3 regions of the Pantoea sp. SGAir0184 genome follow, and region 2 is predicted to be linked to each of the others. Evidence: predicted binding sites of a transcription regulator. Region 2 holds the regulator's gene; each other region holds the start of a gene.

Region 1 (5,972 bases), 480 kb from region 2:
TAGCGCTGAAACACCACGCCGCGATGGGCGTCCGGCTCGTCGGGAATCGGTGCGCCATCCAGCAGCAGCTCGCCTTTGGTCGGCGCTTCGGTGCCGAGCAGCATATTCAGAAACGTGGTTTTGCCGCAGCCGGAGGCGCCGACAATCGCCACGAACTCGCCGCGCTCGACCTCTATATTCAGCCGCTCCAGCACCACCTGATCGCCGTAGTGTTTTTCCAGATTTTTCAGTTGCAGTAAGGGCATCGCGCGCTCCTTATTTGGCGTGATACCACGGCCAGCAGCGTCGGCTGGCGAGCCGCAGCAGCAGGTCGAGGGCAAAGGCCAGCAGGGTGATCCACGCCACGTACGGCAGAATCACATCCATGGCCAGATAGCGGCGCATCAGGAAGATGCGATAACCGAGGCCTTCCGTGGCCGCAATCGCTTCGGCAGCAATCAGGAACAGCCACGCCGAACAGAGCGACAGCCGCACCGCATCGCACAGGCGCGGCATCAGCTGCGGCAGAATCACCCGCCACAGAATCTGTGCGCTATGCGCACCCAGCGTCTGCGCTTTAACCAGCTGCTCCTGCGGGATTTTCTGCACCTGCAGTTGCAGATCGCGGGCGATCAGCGGCGTGATGCCGATAACGATCAGCACCACTTTGGAGACTTCGCCAAGGCCAAAGCAGATAAACAGAATGGGCAGAATCGCCAGCGGCGGCACCAGCGCAAACAGCGTTACCAGCGGTGCCAGCACCGCGCGCACCACCGGCAGCGCGCCGGTGAACAGGCCGATTGCCAGCGCCAGCAGCGCGCTGATAGCGACGCCACTCAGCAAACGCAGCAGGCTGGCGGCGGTATCGCTCCACAGCAGATATTCGCCGGTGCGCGGGCTGGGCTGAAACGCCATCCGGCTGATGGCCTCGCCCATGGCGTTGAATCCCGGCAGCAGTTTGTCTGCCGCGTTCAGGCTGAGGCGCGCATCCGACGCGAACAGATAGACCAGCAGCACCGCCAGCAGCGGCAGAATGCCAAGCAGCAGGCGGCCGAGCGGCAGCGGTTGGTAGTTAATCAATTTACGCATCGGCAGCGCCTCGCTTACAGCTGACCGGCAGCGGCCAGTTTGGTGAAGGTGTCGGTAAAGCGCAGTTTGATGTTGCCGGCATCGCCCCAGTTACCGGCCGGTGTAGCGACCCCTACCGCATCGGCCCCCGGCGCGCCTTCGCCCAGCAGGCCGTGTTTAAAGGAGAATTCGGCCACCAGTTGCATCGTGGCTTTCAGCTGCGGGCTGTCGACAAAATCCAGCGTGGTTTTGGCATCGCTGAACAGGTGTGTCGCGGCAAGCTGCTGATCAAAACCGGCCAGATCGGTCCCGGATGCTTGCGCCATCTGCGTGCGCGCCGCTTTGGCACTGTCGCTCTGTCCGGCCATGCTGTGCAGCGTCTCGTACCAGGCGCCGGTCAGCGCTTTGCCGAGCTGAGGATATTTGTTGAGCGTGGCGGTGTTGACCACCAGCAGGTCGAGGATTTCGCCCGGGATCTGCGCCGAGGAGAACACCAGATGGCTGTCCGGCTGCTTCTCTGCTTCCGCCAGCAGCGGATTCCACGTGACGATGGCATTAACGTCAGCAGTGCCAAACGCCGCCACCAGATCGGCATCGGCGGTGTTAACCACCCTGACGTCTTTCTCGCTCATGCCGGATTTCTCCAGCGCGCGCGCCAGCAGATAGTGTGAGACCGACAGTTCGACGAGGTTGATGGGTTTGCCTTTCAGCGCGCTGACGCTGTCCGCGCCTTTAAGCAGAATGCCGTCGTTACCGTTGGAGTAGTCGCCGACAATCAGCGCAGTGCTGTCGACGCCGCCGGTCGCCGGAATGGTCAGCGCATCCATATTGGTCATGGTGCAGCCGTCAAAGCCACCTGCGGTGTACTGATTAACCGACTCGATATAGTCGTTAACCTGCACAAACTGAATATCGATGCCGTACTTATCGGCCCACTTTTTCACGATGCCGCTTTGCTGGGCGTAATCCCACGGCATCCAGCCAGCGTAGATGGACCAGCAAAGCTTAAAGGAAGGTTTAGCGGCGGCCAGCGACGGAACGCTGAACAGGGCGACACTGCAAATCAGCAGCAGGCTCAGACAGGCTTTAATCATGATGATTCCTCTGGCGTTAACGGACTAAAATCAGGCAGGAGGCGGCGAGCAACGTTCTCGCTTTCCTCCCGGGCTTTTTTCCCGCCGTGTAACCGTCAGAGGACGGTCGGTCACTCTCGGACCAGCATCTCGCGATCGGAACCCTAGTGACCCATTGCAAATTGTGTGGCGACGTCGGTTGCCCGCGATCGCTCCTGCATCTGCCAGAAAGCAGGCAATATCAATGCCAGGTTGCTATCAGCCTGAATTACATGCGTTATTGCACAGCGCTGCGCTCGCAGGCAGGCTGCGCTGCACAGTTGTGCAGCAGGCACGCACCAGCGTGAAGCACTGCAGACCAGCCGTTGTACAGCCGGGGCCATTGCACTATTCTTTAGGACCTTTCCCAGCGAATCGAATTTAGCCATCGTCACAACAGGAGTTGAATTATGGCGTCAGGAATTTCCCGCATCTGGATGCGTAGCGGCATGCTGCTGACCGGCGTGCTACTTGTGCTGCAGCTTACCGCCTGCGGCGATAAAGAGGGCGATCAGCGCAAAGCCTTTACTGATTTTCTGCAAAACACCGTGATGCGCAGCGGTGAACATCTGCCCAGCCTGAGCGAAAACCAGAAGCAAACCTTCGGTAACTACGCCAGTGATTACGCCATCCTGTATGGCTTCTCGCAGCAGGTGAATCAGGCGGTGGATCAGGGCATGCGCCCGGTGGTTGATGAGCTGGCGGCTATTCGCGTGCCGCAGGATTACCTGACACGCCGCGACAGCCTGCGCCAGGCGAGCGGCAATCTGAGCGTGCTGACGCAGCAGATTCAGAGCGCCAAAATGCAGGCCGACAGCAGCAAAGCCACGCTGAAGCAGCCGGACGATCTGAAGAAAGTGTACGACAGCGTGTACGCCAAAGTGGTGACGCAGCCAGCCAGCACGCTGATCCCGCTGCTGCCGCAGCTGCAGGCGCTGAGCCAGTCGGCAGTTCAGGCCGGCGATTATCTGCAGTCGCAGGGCGCACGCGTCAGCTTCAATGACGGCGGCGTTCAGTTCCCGACCCAGGAGCAGGCCACGCAATACAATACGCTGATGAGCAATCTCGCCAGCAACACGCAGGCGCTGACCCAGGCACAAAATGCCGTACAGGGTGGTTTGCAGTAAGCCGCTCAGCGGGCAGTTCACCCCTGCCCGCTTTTTCAGATTTTCGTCACTTCCTTACATCGCCTTTTTCTGTCAGCACAGAGTGTGATCTGGCGCATTTTCAACCAAAAATAGTTTGTGATCTCAATCACATTTGTGAAACAAACCGGCCCAGGTGAAAGGTGATTTTTGTCACATTTTTACCGCTGTTGCGCGCATTTTTTCGCCGGCGTTGCTTTATTACAGGGTATTTTTGTGATCAAAGTCACCTTTAATCCCCCTGCCCACCCCAACTTAGCGTGATATGCATCACACTTTTTCCTGACGCTACGCAGTGTAATCAACTAGTGCTAGAGTCCGCGTGCATACAGTAATGCCACGGCCCCCGCCGTAACGTCTTAACAAAAACAAACGCGCTCTCTTATTGCAGCGCGTCTCAATAAGGGGTGGGTTTATGTCCTCATCAGTCAAGGTCAAGGTTCAGAGCTTTGGTCGCTTTCTGAGTAATATGGTGATGCCAAACATCGGTGCGTTTATCGCCTGGGGTATCATCACAGCACTGTTCATTCCAACCGGATGGATTCCTAACGAAACGCTGGCCAAACTGGTCGGCCCGATGATTACCTACCTGCTGCCGTTGCTCATCGGCTTCACCGGTGGTCGTCTGGTGGGTGGCGATCGCGGCGGCGTGGTCGGTGCCATCACCACCATGGGCGTGATCGTCGGTGCCGATATGCCGATGTTCCTTGGCTCGATGATTGCCGGTCCGCTGGGCGGCTGGGCGATCAAGTCGTTTGACCGCGCGGTTGACGGCAAAATCAAAAGCGGCTTCGAGATGCTGGTTAACAACTTCTCGGCTGGTATTATCGGTATGCTGCTGGCGCTGCTGGCCTTCCTCGCTATCGGTCCGCTGGTAGAAGGTCTGTCGCACATTCTCGCCGCCGGCGTAAACCTGATGGTGCAGAACAACCTGCTGCCGCTGACCTCAATCTTTGTTGAACCGGCGAAAATCCTGTTCCTCAATAACGCCATCAACCACGGTATCTTCTCGCCGCTGGGTATCCAGCAGGCCAGCGAAGCGGGCAAATCGATCTTCTTCCTGATTGAAGCGAACCCGGGTCCGGGTATGGGCGTGCTGGTTGCTTATATGATCTTCGGCCGCGGCAGCGCCAAGCAGTCGGCGGGCGGTGCAGCGATCATCCACTTCCTTGGCGGTATCCACGAAATCTACTTCCCGTACGTGCTGATGGCGCCGCGCCTGCTGCTGGCAGTAATCCTCGGCGGTATGACCGGTGTGTTCACCCTGACGCTGCTGAACGGCGGTCTGGTATCACCGGCCTCACCAGGTTCGATTCTGGCCGTGCTGGCGATGACGCCAAAAGGCGCTTACTTCGCTAACATCGCGGCTATCGTTGCGGCTTTCGCCGTCTCCTTCGTGGTCTCCTCGATTCTGCTGAAAACCAGCAAAGTAAAAGAAGAAGACGACATCGAAGCGGCAACCCAGCGCATGAAAGACATGAAAGCGCAGTCAAAAGGCCAGGCCGTTGCCCGTTCACCGGTGGTAGCCGATGCCAGCAGCGTTGACGTCAGCCACGTGCGCAAAATCATCGTCGCCTGTGATGCCGGTATGGGCTCCAGCGCGATGGGCGCAGGCGTGCTGCGCAAGAAGGTGCAGGATGCGGGCCTGAGCAATATCTCTGTGACCAACAGCGCGATTAACTCGCTGCCGGGCGATGTCGATCTGGTGATTACTCACCGCGATCTGACCGAACGTGCGATGCGTCAGGCGCCACAGGCGCAGCACATCTCGCTGAACAACTTCCTCGACAGCGCGCTGTACACCAACCTTACCGAGCGTCTGGTGGCGGCGAACCGCAGCGAAGCCCACCGTGAAACGGTGCAGACCGCGCTGGCAGACAGCTATGACGACGGCAGCGCGCACCTGTTCAAACTGGGCGCTGATAACGTGTTCCTCGGCCTGAGCGCCAGCAATAAAGAGCAGGCGATTCGCTTTGCCGGCGAGCAGCTGGTGAAAGGCGGCTACGTGCAGCCGGAATATGTTGAAGCGATGCTGGCGCGCGAGCAGCTGACGCCAACCTACCTCGGTGAATCCATCGCTGTGCCGCACGGCACCGTCGAAGCCAAAGACCGCGTGCTGAAAACCGGCGTGGTATTCTGCCAGTATCCGGCCGGCGTGCAGTTTGGCGATGAGCCGGACGAAGTCGCGCGACTGGTGATTGGTATTGCCGCACGCAATAACGAACACATTCAGGTGATCACCAGCCTGACCAATGCGCTCGACGACGACAGCGTAATCGAGAAGCTGGCGAACACCACCAGCGTGCAGGACGTGCTGGATCTGCTGTCTGGCAGCACTGCCAACGCGTAATTCGCGGTTTTAACTTCCCTGGGGCGGGCAAGCCCGTCCCCACTTTCCGGGGCGGACATGCCCGCCCTTTCGTCATTTGATATGGGTCAAATTTATGAAAGCGTTACATTTTGGAGCAGGTAACATCGGCCGTGGATTTATCGGTAAGCTGCTGGCGGATGCCGGTATCGAACTGGTGTTTGCTGATGTGAATCTGGTGGTGCTTGATGCCCTTAACGCCCGTCATGAGTATCCGGTTCACGTGGTGGGCGAGCAGGCGCAGGTTGAAATCGTTACCGGCGTCAGCGCGGTGAACAGCACCAGCGACGACATCGTCAC
Region 2 (5,972 bases):
ATCGCTTTCCACAACGCCTTCCACGGCCGCACGCTGTTCACCGTCTCGGTGGGCGGTCAGCCGAAATACTCCGATGGCTTTGGCCCGAAGCCGGCGGATATCGTCCATGTGCCGTTTAACGATCTGGCCGCGGTGAAGGCGGTAATTGACGACCACACCTGCGCGATTGTGGTGGAGCCGATTCAGGGGGAAGGCGGCGTGATGCCGGCAACGCCGGAATTCATGCAGGGATTGCGTGCGCTGTGCGATCAGCACAACGCGCTGCTGGTGCTGGATGAAGTGCAGAGCGGCATGGGCCGCAGCGGTAAGCTGTTTGCTTACGAACACTATGGTATCAAGCCAGATATCATCACCACCGCTAAAGCGCTGGGCGGCGGTTTCCCGGTGAGCGCGATGCTGACCACCCATGAAATCGCCTCGGTGATGGCGCCGGGCGTGCACGGCACCACCTACGGCGGCAACCCGCTGGCCTGTGCGATTGCCGAAACCGCGCTGGATATCATCAATACGCCCGAGGTACTGAATGGTGTCGACGCGCGCCGTGAGCAGTTTGTCTCGGCGCTGCAGAAAATCAATGAGCAGTTCGACATCTTCAGTGAAATTCGGGGCAAAGGGCTGCTGCTGGGTGCCGTACTCAACGCGCAGCACGCCAGCAAAGCGCGCGATATCCTCAACGCTTCCGCCGCTGAAGGCCTGATGGTACTGACCGCCGGCAGCGATGTGATTCGCTTTGTGCCGTCGCTGGTGATTGAGCCGACCGATATCGCAGAAGGCATGGCGCGCTTTGCCCGGGCGATCGCGAAAGTCCTGAACTAACCTTTCGGCTTCAGCACGCTGAGCCAGCGGCCGTGATGCGGGCGCTGGCTCCACGCCAGTGAAGAAATGGTGTGCATCACATTGAGGTGCTGCAGAATGCGCTTCACATGCTGTTCGACAATCGTCACCGGCCCCTCATTCAGATTCTCCGGCGCTTCCAGAATATTGCTGTCGTTGCCCGGCCCGTCGTAAGCCAGCCGCTGCTGACAGCGCTGCAGCGCGATTTCACAGGACTGCAAATAGCGCTCCGCCAGCTTTGGCGTCAGCATGGTGTGCTCGCGCGCCAGAATGGTCATGGCGTTGATGTGCTCGACGATAAACTGGCTGTGAGTCACCCACAGGCGCATATCTTTCAGATACTGAAAGTTAAAGCCCGGTTCGGTGGACGCCTGGTTGAGCGAGTTAAACAGCGCGTTGTGCGCCTGGTTAACCTTGACGCGCTGATACGCCAGCTTCTCCGGCGCCTGCTCCGGACCGAGCAGCAGGCGCAGCGCCTCCTGATAAGCCTCCAGCGCATCGTGCGCATTATTGCGCAGCAGCCCGCTCTGCCACTGCGGCCATAGCCAGATCATACCGGCGAAGGCAATCAGGCAGCCCATCAGCGTATCCATCATGCGTGGCAGCAGGAACTGCGCGCCATTCAGTGACAGCAGCTGCAGCGAATACACCGCCGTCACCGTAAAGCCAATCATCGACCAGCCATAATATTTACGCGTGATCAGATAGCTGGCGAGCGTGATGACCAGCATGGTCAGCAGGGCAATCGACTCCGGAACAGCAAAGCGCAGCGACGCCGCGGCGATCAGCAAGCCGGCGAAGGTGCCGAGCGCCCGGTGCTGAATGCGCACGCGCGTGGCGCTGTAGCCGTTCTGGCTGACAAACATGATGGTCATCAGAATCCAGTAAGGCTTGGGAATATTGAAGAACAGCGCCAGCGCGCTGCCGAACATTAGCATCACCGCGAAGCGCGCCGCCGTCCGCAGCGCGGCAGATTTCAGCGACAGGTAGCTGCGCAGCGCCGGCAGCAGCGGCAGGCGGCGCTGGCGATCGGCCATCAGGTCGCGGGTGTACAGTGGCTTCTGCGTGCGCAGCACGCGGGCGATGCGGCTGAAATGGTAGAGGCAGAAATTACCGACCGGATTATCCGGGTGCTGCCGGGCAATTTTCTCCAGCGCGCCGAGCGGCTTCTCCATGTGGAAGCGTTCCGGCAGCTGGTGATAGAGAATGGCATCGGCCAGCACGCGCAGCCGTGCCGAAATGATTTTCGCGTTCCAGCGGATCACCGCCTCGGCGTGGCTCTGCTCCACCAGCTTTTGCACCTCTTCCGGCTGGTGCAGGCTGACCGAGATATGTTCCTGCAGATCGAGCGCGACCTGGAAAGCGCGCGTCAGGCGTTTATGGCTGTTATCACGGCTGGCGGACAGCATATGCATCTGCTGGTAGCAGGTGGTGATCAGATCGACCGCTTTCTGCTGGCGCGCCAGTAGCGGCGGCAGCGCTTTTTCCGGATCGGTCAGCTGCGTCAGCAGGGTGTATTTGGCGTCGCAGTAATCGGCCAGCTCGCGGTACAGCAGGCTGAGGGTCTCGCGCATCGGCTGCTCTTTCCACAGCCAGAACCAGAACCAGTTAAACAGCCCGTACCACAGCGTCCCGCCGATATACAGCAGCGGCGGGACCCACATCGGCATACGGCCGACGAGGCTTAAGGTAAAGATGGCGGCGATCAGCGTGCCGGGCAGCAAACGACCATGCAGCGGGCTGATTTCACCGGTCACGCCCACCAACAGCGGCAACACCAGCAGAATCAGCGGCAGCGGCACAGCGTAAGCCGTGAGGTACTGAATCAGAAAACTGCCGCTGGCGAACAGTGCGCCGCCGACAATCAGCCGTTTGAAGAACCGCTTGTGTGGCGTATCCAGACCGGCGATGTTGCAGCAGGCCGGCACCAGGGAGAACAGCAGCCCTTTTTGCAGATCGCCAAACAGCCAGCCGAGCGCCACAGGCAGGCACAGCACCAGCGTTTGCCGCAGCGCATAGTTAACTTCCGGATGATAGATGATTCGACGCCACATCAGCTCATCGTAAACAGAAACGGCGCGATGTTGCCATCACGCCGTAGGTGAGAAGAAATCAGCGGGTGCCGTAAACGACGATGGTTTTGCCGTGTGCAGAGATCAGGTTCTGATCTTCCAGCATTTTCAGGATACGACCCACGGTTTCGCGTGAGCAGCCCACGATCTGACCAATCTCCTGACGGGTGATTTTGATCTGCATACCGTCCGGGTGGGTCATGGCATCAGGCTGTTTCGCCAGGTTGAGCAGCGTTTGCGCGATACGGCCGGTCACATCGAGGAAGGCAAGGTTGCCGACTTTTTCAGATGTTACCTGCAGGCGACGCGCCATCTGCGCCGACAGGCGCATTAAAATATCCGGATTGACCTGAATCAGCTGACGGAATTTTTTGTAGGAAATTTCAGCCACTTCGCAGGCGGTTTTCGCACGTACCCAGGCGCTACGCTCCTGGCCCTCTTCAAACAGGCCGAGCTCACCGATGAAATCCCCCTGATTGAGGTAGGAGAGTATCATCTCTTTGCCTTCTTCATCTTTAATCAGTACCGCGACGGAACCTTTCACGATGTAGTACAGCGTTTCCGCTTTCTCACCCTGATGGATGAGGGTGCTTTTGGATGGATATTTGTGAATATGGCAATGGGACAGGAACCATTCGAGTGTAGGGTCTGTTTGCGGTTTGCCGAGAACCATTCGCTATTATCCTCTGTTGTAATCGTGCCCAAAATACAGGGGGCAGTTTTCCCTGTCAGGCGGTGAAATCGTCCAGCGTTTCCCGTGAGGGACAGTTATTCGGGGGTGGATTCGTAAGCGATGCTTTTGATTCGTCCCGCTTTCGTCTTTCGTGACGAAAATATTTTCAGCACTGTTTGTAGCATAGCTTTTGCAACCTGTCTCCTGTTGTCTCGCTTCAGCAGGTGGGGGATGCGTCTGCATTGCTGTTTGTCAGGTGAAAGCGTACTCTGGCGGCAAAACCGCCGCTTCAGGAGAAAGAATAATGCAGGCACGAGTGAAATGGGTGGAAGGGCTGACCTTTCTCGGAGAATCCTCATCCGGTCATCAGGTATTAATGGACGGCAATTCCGGTGATAAAGCGCCCAGCCCGATGGAGATGGTGTTGATGGCTGCGGGCGGCTGCAGCGCGATTGACGTGGTGTCGATTCTGCAAAAGGGGCGCAACGATGTCGCCGATTGTGAAGTCAAACTGACCTCGGAACGCCGCGAAGAAGCGCCACGCATTTTTACGCATATCAATCTGCATTTTATTGTCAGCGGCAAAGCGCTGAGCGATAAAGCGGTGGCGCGCGCGGTGGATCTGTCCGCGGAGAAGTACTGCTCGGTCGCGATCATGCTGGGCAAGGGCGTCGAGATAACGCACAGCTACGAAGTGGTGGAGCTGTAATCCAGCCGGGAGCGCGGCCCTGCGCTCCCGATCTCAGTTCCTCCCGGCGAAACTGGCGCGTTAGCCTGCGCTATTCAATACGTTTTCCTTCAATCAACCGCTGCACCAGCGGCGTCATGATCAACTCCATCGCCAGTCCCATCTTGCCGCCCGGCACCACCAGCGTATTCATGTGGGAAATAAACGAGCCCTGGATCATCGCCAGTAAATAAGGAAAAGCGATGCCCTCCAGGCCGCGAAAATGGATCACCACAAAGCTCTCATCCAGCGACGGAATCTCACGCGCGGCAAACGGGTTCGAGGTATCCACGGTCGGCACGCGCTGGAAGTTGAGGTGCGTGCGGGAAAACTGCGGCGTGATGTAGTTGATGTAATCTTCCATCGAACGCACCACCGAATCCATCACCGCTTCGCGCGAATGGCCGCGCTCGCTGGTGTCGCGCACCAGTTTCTGAATCCACTCCAGATTAACAATCGGTACCACGCCAACCAGCAGATCGACGTGTTCAGCCACGTTATGTTGCTGCGTCACCACGCCGCCGTGCAGGCCTTCATAGAACAGCACATCGGTGTTTTCCGGCAGCGGCTGCCAGGGCGTAAACGTGCCCGGCACCTGATTCCACGGCACCGCTTCATCGTAGGTGTGCAGATATTTGCGCGACTGGCCGAGTCCGCTCTGGCCATAGTCGCGGAAAGTCTGCTCCAGCAGGCCGAAGTCGTTGGCTTCCGGGCCAAAGTAGCTGATGTGACGCCCGAGGTCGCGCGCCTTACGAATCGCCATGTCCATTTCCGGACGGGTATAGCGATGGAAACTGTCGCCTTCTATTTCCGCCGCGTGCAGATCCAGCTGCTGGAAAATTTTACGGAAGGCGAGACTGGTGGTGGTGGTTCCGGCGCCGCTGGAACCGGTAACGGCTATGACTGGATGCCTGGCTGACATAACAGCGCTCCCTGTGAAGTCCGGCGATGAGCATTGTTACCACGAATTGCCGCCTGACGCATCAGCCGCGAAATTCCCGCCGCGGCATAATATTGACCGATTCATGCAATTCTGACCACACCAGTACCACTTCGCCCTGCTCAAGCTGGCGGCGCACGTCGGCCACTTTCTGCGTCAGGCTGCGCTCCTGCTCGCCATAATCGGTGCCTTCACGCAGCACAAAACTTTCTATCAGGTTTTCCAGCGTTGTCGGGTCGAGTTCTTGCCAGGGAATAATCACAGTTACATATCCAGATAAGTTGAGAGCCAGTCCGGCACGCGCTGCTCCAGCCACATTTTGGGTCGCAGCAGGCTGCCGCCCACGAAGCCGACGTGACCGCCTTGCTGCGTCAGCTGATACTCAATTGTGGCAGACAACTGCTGCGGCTGCGGGATCACCGCATCGGTCATGAAGGGATCGTCTTTAGCATGGATGATCAGCAGCGGCTTGCGCACGCCGGTCAGCAATGGCATGGCGCTGGCGCGCTGATAATAGTCGCGCGCATCAATAAACCCGTGGGCGCGGGCGGTAATCGCATCATCAAACTCACGCAGCCGGCGGAAGGCGCGCAGCTGCGTCAGATCGACCGGCAGCGTGCCCGGCCAGGCGCGCAGTTTGCGCGTGGCGTTTTTCTTCAGCTGGGTCAGCAGGTAGTGCTGATAAAAGCGTGAAAAGCCCACGTCCAGCTTCTGGCTGCACGGCTC
Region 3 (5,972 bases), 1.7 Mb from region 2:
GGAGGCGACGAAAATGTCGTACAGCTTGTAGAAAATAAAGAAAACTACCAGGGGAAGAAAATCGAGTAACTGCTTCATAGCGTTTCCAGTCAGGGGCAGGAGCGTTGAGTTACGGCGCCGCAGCGGGCGCCGTAACGCTTAACGTAACAGCATATACAGCCGGTACAAATAGATAATCAGAATGGCTGATACCAGGTTGCCCAGCGCGTTGAGCACCACCGAAGCGATATTGGCAGGCAGCACGGTCAGCGAGGAGAAGAAGAACATCAGCGCAATTTTCGCCAGCAGCCACAAAATAATCGCCGGGGCGATCACCTTAATGTTCTTCCATGCCAGACGCATACTGGCGCGCATCGCACTGAAAATGCCCATTTTTTCACTTGCCAGCATCACCGGCGCCAGCGACAGCAGAATCGCCAGAATCACACCCGGCACCATCAGTACCATAAAGCCCAGCTGAACCAGCAGGGTGATCAGGAAGGTCTGCACCAGCAGTTTCGGCAGCAGCGGCGCAGAGGCGCCAATCGCGCGCAGCGCGCTGACGCGCTGTCCACTGGATACCATCGGCAGCAGGCACAGCATGCCGCCCAGCAGCAGCGTGTTGCCAATCAGGGCAGCGAAAGTGCCGGCGGCAGAGGCGCGCAGCAGAATGCGTTGCTGATCCGGTGACATGTTCTGGACGATTTCAAACAGCGATGAGGCGCTGCTGTCGGTCTGGCTGAGCAGGGATAACTGATCCTCGCCCGGCGTCAGGGCGTGGCCAACAATCACGGTAATAAACGAGGTCAGCAACGCCATCAGCACGATGGTGACCAGCTGATGGCGCAGAAAATTTCCTGTGTCACGGTATAACGAGCTTGCCGTGATAGACATGTACACTCCTTGAAGGAACCGGGTTAATTAACCCGGCGATTGTACATGTTCTGCAGGCAGGCTGGCACCCGGAATCCCATAACTTTCTGTCATCTCAGGTAAAGAAGGGTGAAAAAGCGCGGGTAAACCATAGCGCGCCCGGGCGCGATCGCAGGCGTCATTCGGCACGCCATTTTCGCCGGACATGGCGAACTCCCGGCACGGTGACGGCCGCTGCGCATAAATCCCACAGGAAACACAGCCGCCAATTTCACCCTGCAGCGCCACGCAGCGCGGAGCACGATCGTTGGTGCCGCGCATGTTGCGCATCAGCAGGCTCAGGGGTTCTGTCAGTTCAACCGGCACCGCGCCACCGCCGTCGTCGGCTTCGGCCCAGTAAAATGAAACGCGAAAATGGGCGCAGCAGGCGCCACAGGTCATACAGGGGTTAAGTAAATCGCTCATCTGATCGCCCGCCACTCCTGAGGCTTCGAACCAAAATCACAAAAGGGGAATAGCAACATAATCACGCCGTGTCATGGCGGCAACAGGATTTTTATGTCCGCTTGTAAAGGCAAAATTGATCTGAATCAATTCATTGTTTTATAAGTGATTAATTTGAATTGATGCTGATGATCTTTTGGCAAAAAAGGGGTAAATCTTGTGCCGCGATTAACCTCAATACCCTGTTTTCCGGCAAAGGAGTGATTATGAAACTGGCTAAATGCGCGCTGCTGCTGGCGCTGGCGATCCCGCAACTGGCACTGGCTCACCAGGCCGGTGATTTTTTTGTGCGCGCCGGTAGCGCGACCGTTCGTCCGACCGAAGGCTCTGATAATGTGCTGGGTATGGGCGGCTTCAGCGTCAGTAATGATACCCAGCTGGGTCTGACGTTTACCTGGATGGCGACCGACAATATCGGCGTTGAGCTGCTGGCGGCCACGCCGTTCCGCCACAAAGTGGGACTTGGCCCGACCGGCAACCTCGCTACCGTGCGTCAGCTGCCGCCCACCCTGATGGCGCAGTACTACTTTTTCGACAGCCAAAGTGCGCTGCGCCCTTACGTTGGCGTCGGGATCAACTACACCACCTTCTACGATGCGAAGTTCAACCAGACCGGGCAGGATGCGCAGCTGAGCGATTTGAGCGTGAAAGATTCATGGGGCGTGGCGGGTCAGGTCGGGCTGGATTATCAGATCAACCGCGACTGGATGCTCAACGCGTCATTGTGGTACATGGACATCGATACCGAGGTGAAATTCAAAGCGGCGGGCGAACAGCAGAATATCAATACCCGCATCGATCCGTGGGTGTTCTTCTTTGGCGCGGGCTACCGTTTCTGATTTTTACACCAGAAAGAAAAAGGGCGACCCGCAGGTCGCCCGTTTAGTTACTTAATCTGCATATTGTTGACGACGGATTTTACCCCCGCCACGTTACGCGTTACCGCAACCGCACGGTTGGCCATCTGCGGCGAGCTGACAAAGCCGCTCAGCTGTACTTTCCCTTTGAAGGTCTCAACGTTAATTTCTGTCGATTTCAGCGCCTCGTCATTCAGCAGCTGTGCCTTCACTTTGGTGGTAATGACCGTGTCATCGATGTAACCGCCGGTCCCTTCCTTTGTTGCTGTTGGTGCACAGGCACTTAAGGTGAGCGCCATCACTGCAGCCACTAAAAAACCCGCAACGACTTTGAACAATTTCATCGGTTATCTCCCTGTCATAGATGGTGGTGCACCGTAACGTGACGGCACGCTTAAGTGTGGGCCGTGCCTCGCATTTCGGCAACTCAGGCGCGATGAAAAAGTTTGTCGCAGGGGAGAAAAAAGGGGGCAGGAAGTAAGAAGGGCCCTGCAGCTTGTGCAGGGCCGTGCCAACTCAGCGGGTAGCCGCTTTGAGATCGCTGACGAACGTTTGCAGTTCGCTAAGCAGCGCCGTTGGGTCGTTCTGATTACGCTCGATGATTTTTACGATGGCCGAGCCGGAGATGGCTCCGGCGGCTCCGGCGGCAACGGCCTCTTTCACCTGACCCGGCTCAGAGATGCCGAAGCCCTGCAGCGGCGGCGCAGCATGATATTCGCGCAGCTTCTCGATCAGATGGTGCAGCGGCAGGCTGGCGCGATTTTCCGCACCGGTAACGCCAGCGCGTGACAGCAGATAGGTGTAGCCCCGGCCGTGCGAGGCGATTTCGCGCAGCAGATCGTCATCCGCGTTGGGCGGACAGATAAAGATCGGCGCAATGTTGTGACGCATCGCCGCCTGGCGGAATGGGGCCGACTCTTCCACCGGCACGTCAGCCACCAGCACCGAGTCAACGCCCACCGCAGCGCACTGCGCGTAGAAGTTGTCGATACCTCTGCTGAACACCAGGTTGGCGTACATCAGCAGCCCAATCGGCAGATCGGGGTATTTCTGGCGCACGGTGGCCAGCATTTCAAAACACTGCGCCACGGTGGTGCCGGCGGCAAAGGCGCGCAGCGTAGCGCCCTGAATGGTCGGGCCATCGGCCAGCGGATCGGAGAACGGAATGCCCAGCTCCAGCGCATCCGCACCGCCCGCGACCAGCGCATCAATAATTTTCAGCGACAGCGCCGGCGACGGATCGCCAAGGGTGACGAAGGGCACAAACGCGCCTTCCTGTTTCGCGGACAGACGTTGAAACAGCTGATTATAACGCTCCATCAGATCTCTCCCTTAGCTTTCAGAATATCGTGAACGGTAAAGATGTCTTTGTCACCGCGGCCGGAAAGGTTCACCACCAGCAGCTGTTCTTTGTCCGGATTTTCGCGGATCATCTTCAGCGCATACGCCAGCGCGTGTGATGACTCCAGTGCCGGAATGATGCCTTCGGCACGACACAGCGTCTTAAAGGCATCCAGCGCTTCATCATCCGTGATTGACACGTAGTCAGCGCGGCCGGTGCTGTTCAGGTGCGCATGCTGCGGACCGACCGACGGGAAATCGAGACCGGCAGAGATGGAGTAGGACTCTTCGATCTGTCCCTCTTCGGTCTGCATCATCGGCGCCTTCATGCCGAAATAGATGCCGACGCGACCGTGCTTGAGCGGCGCACCGTGCTCACCGGTGTCAATACCGTGACCCGCAGGCTCCACGCCGATCAGGCGCACGCTGCTCTCTTCGATGAAGTCCGCAAACATGCCGATGGCGTTAGAACCGCCGCCGACGCACGCCAGTACTGCATCCGGCAGGCGACCCTCTTTTTCCAGAATCTGCGCTTTGGTCTCTTCGCCAATCATGCGCTGGAATTCACGCACAATGGTCGGGAACGGGTGCGGACCTGCGGCAGTGCCGAGCATGTAGTGCGCGGTTTCGTAGCTGCCGGACCAGTCGCGCAGCGCCTCGTTACAGGCATCTTTCAGCGTGGCCGAGCCGCTGTGTACCGGAATCACCTCTGCGCCCATCAGCCGCATACGGAACACGTTGGGTGACTGACGCTCAACGTCTTTTGCGCCCATGTAAATACGGCATTTCATGCCGAGCAGGGCACACGCCAGTGCCGACGCCACGCCGTGCTGACCGGCGCCGGTTTCCGCGATGATCTCGTTTTTGCCCATGCGTTTTGCCAGCAGTGCCTGGCCCAGCACCTGGTTAGTTTTGTGTGCGCCGCCGTGCAGCAGGTCTTCGCGCTTAAGGTACAGGCGGGTTTTGCTGCCTTTGGTCAGGTTGCTGCACAGCGTCAGGGCCGTCGGGCGACCGGCGTAGTTTTTCAGCAGGTCAGTAAATTCTGCCTGAAACGCCGGATCGCGCTGTGCTTCAACAAAGGCCGTTTCCAGCTGACGCAGTGCTGGCATCAAAATCTGCGGCACATACTGGCCGCCGAATTCGCCAAAGTAGGGATTAAGTAATGTCGTCATCGTGTCCTCTTCCTTATCCGGCCCGCCCGCAGGCGGGCAGACGCAATTAATAGGCGCGCAGCGTGCGGAATACCGCCGCGACTTTGCTGGCATCTTTGATGCCCGGCGCGGATTCCACGCCGGAGTTGAAGTCGAGGCCGTCACAGCCGAGCTGAGCGGCTTCGACGCAGTTATCGGCGCTTAGGCCACCGGCCAGCAGCACATCAGCCAGGTCTTCACCCTGCAGCAGCGACCAGTCAAAGCGCTGACCGCTGCCACCCTGGCCATTATCCAGCACGTAGCGATCAACGTGCGGCCAGTCGCGTGGCGGCAACCGATCCTGAATGCTCAGCGCCTTCCAGATGCGCACGCTGGCTGGCAGCGCCTGGCGCAGTTCTGCAACGTAGGCTTTGTCTTCGTCGCTGTGCAACTGAACGGCCGCAAGCGATAAACGCGTGGCTAACGTGACAACGTCACTGATAGTCTGATTGCGGAACACGCCGACATACTTCAGCGGTGCGGCGGCGATCACCGCCTGTGCCTGCGCCTCGTTAACCTGGCGCGGCGAACCGGCGGCAAAGATCACGCCGCCATACAGCGCGCCAGCCTGATGTGCGGCCTGCGCATCTTCCGGGCGGGTCAGGCCGCACACCTTGTTATCGCCCAGCAGCACGCGGCGCACACCGGCGTCGAGGTCGTGCTCTTCCATCAACGCCGAGCCAATTAAAAAGCCGTTAGCAAAATGGCTCAGCTCGCGCAACTGGGCGTAATTATGGATGCCGGACTCGCTGATCACGGTGACGCCATGGCTGAGACGCGGGGCTAGCTGACGCGTGCGATTCAGGTCAATCGACAAATCACGCAGATCGCGGTTGTTGATGCCAACCACTTTAGCTTCCAGCGCGATAGCGCGCTCCAGCTCTTCTTCATTACTGACTTCGGTCAGCACGCCCATTTTCAGGCTATGCGCCACCGCAGCAAGCTGACGGTACTGCTCATCATCCAGTACGGACAGCATCAGCAGAATGGCATCGGCCTGATAATGGCGCGCCAGGTAAATCTGGTAGGGATCAATAATAAAGTCTTTGCACAGCACCGGCTGCGTGATGGCGGCGCTGACCACCGGCAGGAAATCAAAGCTGCCCTGGAAATATTTCTCATCGGTCAGCACTGACACCGCAGAGGCGTAATGGCGGTAGATCCCGGCGATAGTCGCGGGATCAAAATCGGCGCGAATCAGCCCTTTCGACGGGGAGGCTTTTTTACA

What was found. Region 2 encodes CRP, which controls carbon source genes, mostly activating them, when cyclic AMP is high. Its sites were predicted from a motif close to ATGTGANNNNNNTCACAT; they were not measured.
Region 1: a site for CRP is predicted at 3,446-3,463, ahead of C1N60_RS19270 (PTS mannitol transporter subunit IICBA). Genes of this name have one in related genera too.
Region 3: a site for CRP is predicted at 1,431-1,448, ahead of ompW (outer membrane protein OmpW). Genes of this name have one in related genera too.

Annotation. Positions count from the first base shown of each region.
Region 1 is NZ_CP028050.1:4,079,752-4,085,723, forward strand. Features, by position in the region: gene C1N60_RS19250 (ABC transporter ATP-binding protein) at 1-245, opposite strand, end outside; gene C1N60_RS19255 (ABC transporter permease) at 256-1,068, opposite strand; gene C1N60_RS19260 (putative urea ABC transporter substrate-binding protein) at 1,083-2,141, opposite strand; guanidine-I (ykkC/yxkD leader) riboswitch at 2,205-2,299, opposite strand; gene C1N60_RS19265 (DUF3053 domain-containing protein) at 2,570-3,286, shown strand; gene C1N60_RS19270 (PTS mannitol transporter subunit IICBA) at 3,720-5,654, shown strand; gene mtlD (mannitol-1-phosphate 5-dehydrogenase) at 5,749-5,972, shown strand, end outside.
Region 2 is NZ_CP028050.1:313,945-319,916, forward strand. Features, by position in the region: gene C1N60_RS01385 (bifunctional acetylornithine/succinyldiaminopimelate transaminase) at 1-816, shown strand, start outside; gene C1N60_RS01390 (YccS/YhfK family putative transporter) at 813-2,888, opposite strand; gene crp (cAMP-activated global transcriptional regulator CRP) at 2,947-3,579, opposite strand; gene C1N60_RS01400 (OsmC family protein) at 3,884-4,288, shown strand; gene C1N60_RS01405 (phosphoribulokinase) at 4,359-5,228, opposite strand; gene C1N60_RS01410 (YheU family protein) at 5,290-5,508, opposite strand; gene C1N60_RS01415 (hydrolase) at 5,511-5,972, opposite strand, start outside.
Region 3 is NZ_CP028050.1:2,062,549-2,068,520, forward strand. Features, by position in the region: gene C1N60_RS09695 (septation protein A) at 1-78, opposite strand, end outside; gene C1N60_RS09700 (YciC family protein) at 139-873, opposite strand; gene C1N60_RS09705 (YkgJ family cysteine cluster protein) at 901-1,317, opposite strand; gene ompW (outer membrane protein OmpW) at 1,563-2,195, shown strand; gene C1N60_RS09715 (BON domain-containing protein) at 2,243-2,557, opposite strand; gene trpA (tryptophan synthase subunit alpha) at 2,730-3,533, opposite strand; gene trpB (tryptophan synthase subunit beta) at 3,533-4,726, opposite strand; gene trpCF (bifunctional indole-3-glycerol-phosphate synthase TrpC/phosphoribosylanthranilate isomerase TrpF) at 4,773-5,972, opposite strand, start outside.